2 regions of the Alteromonas sp. AWQ4_252 genome follow, and region 2 is predicted to be linked to the other one. Evidence: predicted binding sites of a transcription regulator. Region 2 holds the regulator's gene; the other holds the start of a gene.
The links. Region 2 encodes sigma-54, which starts transcription at its own class of promoters, with help from an activator protein. Its sites were predicted from a motif close to GTTGGCACGNNNNTNGNNT; they were not measured.
Positions count from the first base shown of each region.

Region 1 (3,396 bases), 490 kb from region 2:
TCATGGTGGGGGGAAAAGCGATGTAATACCTTTTCTGCACCCTCGTAGCAAAGATAAAGGCCACCGAGTACTAACAAAATAGTGATCAATACGGGGATAAAAGCACTGATCAGGAGTGCAGCAGGGACAAGAATGACTTTGTTAATAAACGAACCTTTCGCTACCGCCCACACAACGGGCAGTTCTCGTTCAGCGCGCACGCCCTGAACTTGGTTAGCGTTGAGCGCGAGGTCATCACCCAGTACGCCGGCCGTTTTTTTCGCAGCCACTTTAGACATGACCGATATGTCGTCAAGCAGGGTTGCGATGTCGTCGATAAGTGCCAGTAAGTTTGCAGCCGCCACGTTGATGAAATCCTTATAAAAAATCAATTCTTATGTAGATTAACCACTGTTGTGGCCACTGACAATAAAATCAGCGTCTGTTGTCAGGATTTTCCTCTGGATCTACGCCTTTATTCAGCCGTTTATCAATAAAGGTGTCAAAGCCATTGCTGCGATCAGAACAGGTGACTCGCCCGCCAGTAAATCGAGAAATAACGCTAAGTGTTTTGGTGGTTGTTGAGCTGCAGTCTACATTAACTGGCGGTGGAGCACTGGTATCTTCTTCTGGCTCATCCTTGCGGGAATCCACAATGACAGGTGACCGCTGTTGTTCGCGCCTGTCTCGAGCAGCTTGCTCTGCTTGCGCCTGGCGCTTTTCCTCTTCGAGCCTGGAAAAATAGCCATCCAGCGCCTGCCGAGAACTAAGCCTTGGACGTGTTGCACCAGGCGACCGGGCCGGTTGCAAATCTGGCTTTGCCGGGTCAGAAAGTGGCTGTTTTGCTGATTCTACGGCAGGGGCAGGTAGTTCAGGCTCAGGGTTCGAAGCTTGTGAAGGCGCAGTGGAAGTCGTGTCTACTGGCGTTTTAGTGTCAATCTCACTGCTGTAACTATCTTTTTCAGCGAGTGGTTTCTGAGTATGGTTACTTGGCGCTTGTGGTGGAGGATCTCGTAAAACACTTTCCTTAATGGCACGTTTAACTGGAGCCGGGTACAGAGTGGCGGCTATGGGAGGTTTTTGAGCAGAACGCACGGGAGCAGGATTGCGTTCCTGTAAAGCGAGGATAGCAATAAGAAGAAAGTGTAAAACTACAGATACAAGCAAAACTCGCCCTACTCGGGAGCGAGCAGAAGGGACGAAATGTTCTCTTTCTGGGCTGAATACAGGTTGTAAAGTGATTTCCATAACGCACAAAAAGACCGCGTTTTTTATAAAGAGTTCCACAAAGAGATCATTTTTGTAACTTAATGCACTATCTTGGTGCGGTTTTTTGTTGTTGCATTCGTTTGGTGCGTCGTTGGCGGTTTTCTGACTGGATAATAATTTTAAGTTGTTGTTTTGTAATGGTTAATATTTGTGGCACAGGACTTGTGTTGCAGTCTGTACCCGCTACTGGCGAATACATAAAAACATTATTTGGGAGCAACACATGAAACTAGTCACAGCTATCATCAAGCCCTTCAAGCTGGATGATGTTCGTGAAGCCATTTCAGAAATTGGTATCGACGGTTTAACCGTTACCGAAGTGAAAGGGTTTGGACGTCAAAAAGGGCATACCGAGTTATACCGCGGTGCTGAATATCAGGTCGATTTCCTGCCAAAAGTTAAGCTGGAAATTGCGGTTCAGACAGACCAGGTTGAGCGTTTAGTTGAAGCTATAGTCGGTGCAGCGAAAACGGGCAAAATCGGCGACGGTAAAGTATTCGTTTACGATCTTGAACACGCTGTACGAATTCGTACTGGCGAAGCAGACGCTGACGCACTGTAAAACCACACAATAATAATTGCGGAGAACACAATGGAAATCACATTTGAACTCGGGTATGCATTAGATACCTTTTATTTCCTGATTTGCGGTGCGTTAGTCATGTGGATGGCTGCCGGATTTGCAATGTTGGAAGCGGGCCTTGTCCGCGCAAAGAACACAACTGAAATCTTAACGAAAAACGTCGCTTTGTTCGCTATTGCGTGCACTATGTACATGATTTGTGGTTACGACATCATGTATGGCGGCGGTATATTCCTCGACGGTATTATTGCTGATGGCGCTACTGGCGTGGCCGAAGATGCTGCAACTTATGCGCCTTCCGCTGACTTTTTCTTCCAGGTAGTATTTGTTGCTACTGCTATGTCAATTGTATCTGGTGCTGTTGCTGAGCGTATGAAGCTTTGGGCATTCCTTGCTTTTGCAGTAGTCATGACTGGCTTCATTTATCCAATGGAAGGTGCATGGACGTGGAATGGTGATTCTGTGTTTGGTATGTACACTCTGGGTGACATGGGCTTCTCTGATTTTGCTGGTTCCGGTATTGTTCACATGGCTGGTGCTGCAGCTGCGCTCGCGGGTGTACTGGTACTTGGTCCTCGTAAAGGGAAATACACTGCAGATGGCAAAGTAAACGCTATCCCAGGTGCTAACCTTCCACTTGCTACACTCGGCACATTCATTCTGTGGATGGGTTGGTTTGGATTTAACGGTGGTTCTGTACTTGCTACAGCGACCGTTGAAAGTGCAAATGCCGTAGCCGTTGTATTTATGAACACAAATGCCGCTGCTGCGGGTGGTGCTATTGCTGCACTTATCCTGGCGCGAGTGATGTTTGGCAAAGCCGACCTGACTATGGTACTGAACGGTGCACTGGCTGGTTTGGTTGCAATTACCGCTGAACCTTCTACACCTACGCCGCTTCAAGCAACACTGTTTGGTGCTCTCGGTGGCCTGTTAGTTGTGTTGTCTATTATCTTCCTCGACAAAGTCAAGATTGATGATCCGGTAGGCGCTATCTCTGTTCACGGTGTTGTAGGTTTACTGGGTTTGATTCTGGTACCTTTCACCAACGATGGTTCAAGCATGGGCGGTCAATTACTGGGTGCAGCCACTATCTTTGTATGGGTGTTTGTAACCAGCCTCATCGTTTGGGTAGTCATTAAAGCTATCATCGGTGTAAGAGTGACAGAAGAAGAAGAATTCGAAGGTGTAGACGTGAGCGAGTGTGGTCTGGAAGCATATCCTGACTTTACCTCTGGTCGCTAATCTTTAATCCGAAGACTCGATTGGGCAACTACCAACAATAATAATAATGCTCAACTCACCATCACTTGGCCCCGCTTCTGCGGGGCTTTTTATTTTCCCTTCATAGCCAGAACATACCGCAAGGGTCAACACGTTCAAATTCTGGTCAATCGTTTACAAAATTAGATTGAGCCATTTTATCACCATGCATGTACAAAACCCGATCGTATAGACCCTACCTTGGTATGCATCACACTATTGAATAAAACAATCAATAGCAGAGCAGGGTATTAAAATTGATTTAGGAGAACATGATGAGCGATAAGCCAACACTCACAACC
Region 1 covers NZ_JBSWSV010000001.1:1,326,556-1,329,951, forward strand. Annotated here, with positions in the region: gene ACXACM_RS05730 (DUF808 domain-containing protein) at 1-344, opposite strand, end outside; gene ACXACM_RS05735 (hypothetical protein) at 415-1,227, opposite strand; gene glnK (P-II family nitrogen regulator) at 1,472-1,810, shown strand; gene ACXACM_RS05745 (ammonium transporter) at 1,841-3,076, shown strand; gene ACXACM_RS05750 (catalase) at 3,370-3,396, shown strand, end outside.
Region 1: glnK (P-II family nitrogen regulator) is a predicted target of sigma-54. The motif match lies at 1,398-1,416, and genes of this name have one in related genera.

Region 2 (3,396 bases):
CGACACAATAATAGCCCAAGTCTTCCAGTGCGCGCAGAGCCACCGATTTTCCTGAGCCCGAGCGGCCGCTGATGATAATAAGTTTCACGGGCGTTTCTCCTAAACGAACGTGTAGAACAGTTCCTTTAACAATAAGTTACTGTAAAGCGCGGATAATATCATCACTTGTTTCCGCTTTTCTGATAGTTTTTATCGTTTCTTTATCACTGAGCTTACCTGCTACCGTGGCAAGGGTTTGCAGATGCCCCTCTGTTTGATCCTGAGGAACCAAGAGCGTAAAGAAAATATCCACAGGCTTACTGTCGATGGCGTCAAAATCGATAGCTGGCTTACTGGTAACAACAATGGCAATTACGTGGTCAAGCCCCTCGAGCCGGCCATGAGGTAACGCGATGCCGTTCCCAATCCCTGTGCTACCCATGCGTTCTCGTGACATGAGGCTACTAAGCACCACTGCTTCGTCTATTTCCGGGTTATTTTTAGCGGCAATGCCACTGATTATTTCCAGAATGCGCTTTTTGCTATTGCACTGGACCGCACACTCGGTGCGATCCAGGCTTACTATGGCTTGTATATCCATGGTTTAGTGCTTTTTCAGCTTTTCCTTATGTTTGAGTACTTGCCTGTCTAACTTATCAACCATGCTGTCAATTGCAGCGTACATGTCTTGATTCTGCGAGGATGCGAACACCTCCGCGCCACTCAAATGAACAGTTGCCTCCGCTTTCTGATTAAGTTTCTCAACATTCAGTATGACGTGTACATTCGATATGTGATCGAAGTGTCTTTCCAGTTTACTGAACTTAGTATCGACATAATTACGCAAAGAATCAGTGATCTCAACATGATGACCGGTAAGGTTGATTTGCATATTTCGTCTTCCTTATTGTGAGCAGCCTTAGTTAAATTAGGCTTTTGCGTTGGTTAGACGGTGGAATCGATAGTGATTCCCGGTACTTTGCTATTGTTCGCCGTGCCACCATAATACCTTGGTCGGCCAACAATGAAGCAATCTTGCTGTCGCTTAGTGGTTTGCTCGGCTTTTCGGCCGCAACCAGCTTCTTAATCAGCGCTCTAATCGCCGTAGATGAGCACTCGCCACCTGATTCAGTGGCAACGTGACTGGAGAAGAAATACTTCAACTCAAAAATGCCTCGGGGCGTGTGCATATACTTTTGTGTAGTCACCCGCGAAATGGTTGATTCGTGCATATCTACCATTTCCGCCACGTCGTTTAATACCATGGGCTTCATCATTTCCGGACCGTGTTCAAAAAAGCCCATTTGCTGTTGAACAATGCAATTTGCTACCTTCAACAAGGTATCATTCCGGCTTTCGAGACTCTTGATGAACCACTTGGCTTCTTGCATGTGAGAGCGAATAAATTGGCTGTCACTGCTGTTTTTGGCCCGTCGACTCATGGCCGCATATTGCTGATTAACACTGAGTTTCGGCAGGCTGTCAGGGTTGAGTTCAACTACCCAGCGACCATTTTTCTTCGCCACTGACACATCGGGAATAACGTACTCAGGTTCTTTGGTAATTAGCGCACTACCAGGACGAGGATTCAACGTCTGTAACAAGCGCATGGCTTCCCGAAGCTGATCTTCTTTGAGGCGGGTTTTACGCATTAACGTACGGTAATCTTTACTGCCGAGTAAATCTGCATAGTCTTTTAAAATCAACTTTGCTTCTTCTAACCACGGCGTTTCAGGCGCAAACTGATTTAACTGCACCAATAAACATTCCTGAGGCGTTCTGGAACCTGAACCAATGGGATCGAACATCTGAATGCGTTTCAAGACACATTCCACTTCATCCTCTTCCACCGGTTCTTCCATATCCTCACTGTTGACACTTTGTAGAATGTCGTCGACGGTAACAGTGAGGTAGCCGGACTCGTCGATGGAGTCGATAATGGCTAAGGCAATTGCGCGGTCGGTGTCTGAGAAAGGGGTTAACCGCATTTGCCACAATAAATGGTCTTGAATGTTCTCAGTGGTTTCGCCCTGAAATACTTGTTCGTCGTCACCGCCGGAAGAAGGCCCTGGGGCAGGGGCTGATGAGGCCGAAATGTATTCATCCCAGGTGCTGTCAATGGGAAGCTCATCGGGTAAGTCGTTTTTTTCAAGCGCTTCGCCGGTGTCCATATTATCTGATGCAGACGCGCTCACAGCTTCCTGTGCGCTGTCGTCGTTATCGATATTATTTTTCTCAACTACCTCGTTATCTGCGCCTTCATCTACTTCCAGCAACGGATTTGAATCCAGTGCTTCCTGAATTTCCGCCTGCAAATCGAGCGTAGACAGTTGCAGCAATTTAATTGCCTGCTGTAACTGCGGCGTCATGGTTAGTTGTTGACTAAATTTTAGCTGTAAAGATGGTTTCATCTACGTCTTATTATAACTCTTAAAAAGGATACCCGACAGAATGCCTGCCGTGCCTGCGATAATTCGCATTGCTATCAGGGCTATCTTAACTATAGCCTGAATTGCTCGCCTAGGTATACATCTCTCACTTTTTGGTTACTCAATACTTCTTCGGCAGTGCCTTGAGCAATGAGTTCCCCGTGGCTGACAATATACGCTTCTTCACATACATCCAGAGTTTCACGCACATTGTGATCAGTGATAAGAATGCCAATACCTCTGTCACGTAAATGCTGAATGATCTTCTTTATATCATTAACCGAAATAGGGTCAACACCAGCGAAGGGTTCATCGAGTAAAATAAATTGCGGATTGGCTGCAAGCGCCCTGGCAATTTCAACCCTGCGTCGCTCTCCCCCGGATAAACTCATTCCTGTACTATTGCGTATATGGTTAATATTAAATTCATCAAGTAGCGCATCTGCTTCAGCTTCCCGTTGATGTGTTTTTAAATCTTTACGGGTTTGCAAGATGGCCATGATGTTTTCATGAACAGTAAGCTTGCGAAAAATCGACGCTTCCTGGGGCAGATAACCAATCCCCTTTCGTGCCCGTTCGTGCATTGGCTGATGCGTAAGCTCTTGATTATCTATATTGATTTTGCCTTTATCCAGCGGCACCAGACCTACTATCATGTAAAAAGTCGTGGTTTTTCCAGCGCCATTTGGCCCCAAAAGACCTACGATTTGCCCGGTTGATACCGACAGACTCACATCCCGCACAACTTGTCTGGATTTGTAAGACTTAGCGAGATGCGACGCAGATAAAGTGGCCATGGCTAGTTGTTTTCTCCTTCATTTTCAGTATCTTTACTGTCTTTCGCTTTTATAGCATCAGGCCGGAAAACTGTTGTCACTCTACCATTACCACTGTCTTCTCCGCCAGTGGCTTGTAATTGTTCCTTTGCCATATCGTAAGTAATACTATCGCCTTGAACCATACTGGTGTCTTGTTGAATAGTGGCGTT
Region 2 covers NZ_JBSWSV010000001.1:1,811,576-1,814,971, forward strand. Annotated here, with positions in the region: gene rapZ (RNase adapter RapZ) at 1-88, opposite strand, end outside; gene ptsN (PTS IIA-like nitrogen regulatory protein PtsN) at 137-580, opposite strand; gene hpf (ribosome hibernation promoting factor) at 584-871, opposite strand; gene ACXACM_RS08120 (RNA polymerase factor sigma-54) at 903-2,390, opposite strand; gene lptB (LPS export ABC transporter ATP-binding protein) at 2,480-3,205, opposite strand; gene lptA (lipopolysaccharide transport periplasmic protein LptA) at 3,208-3,396, opposite strand, start outside.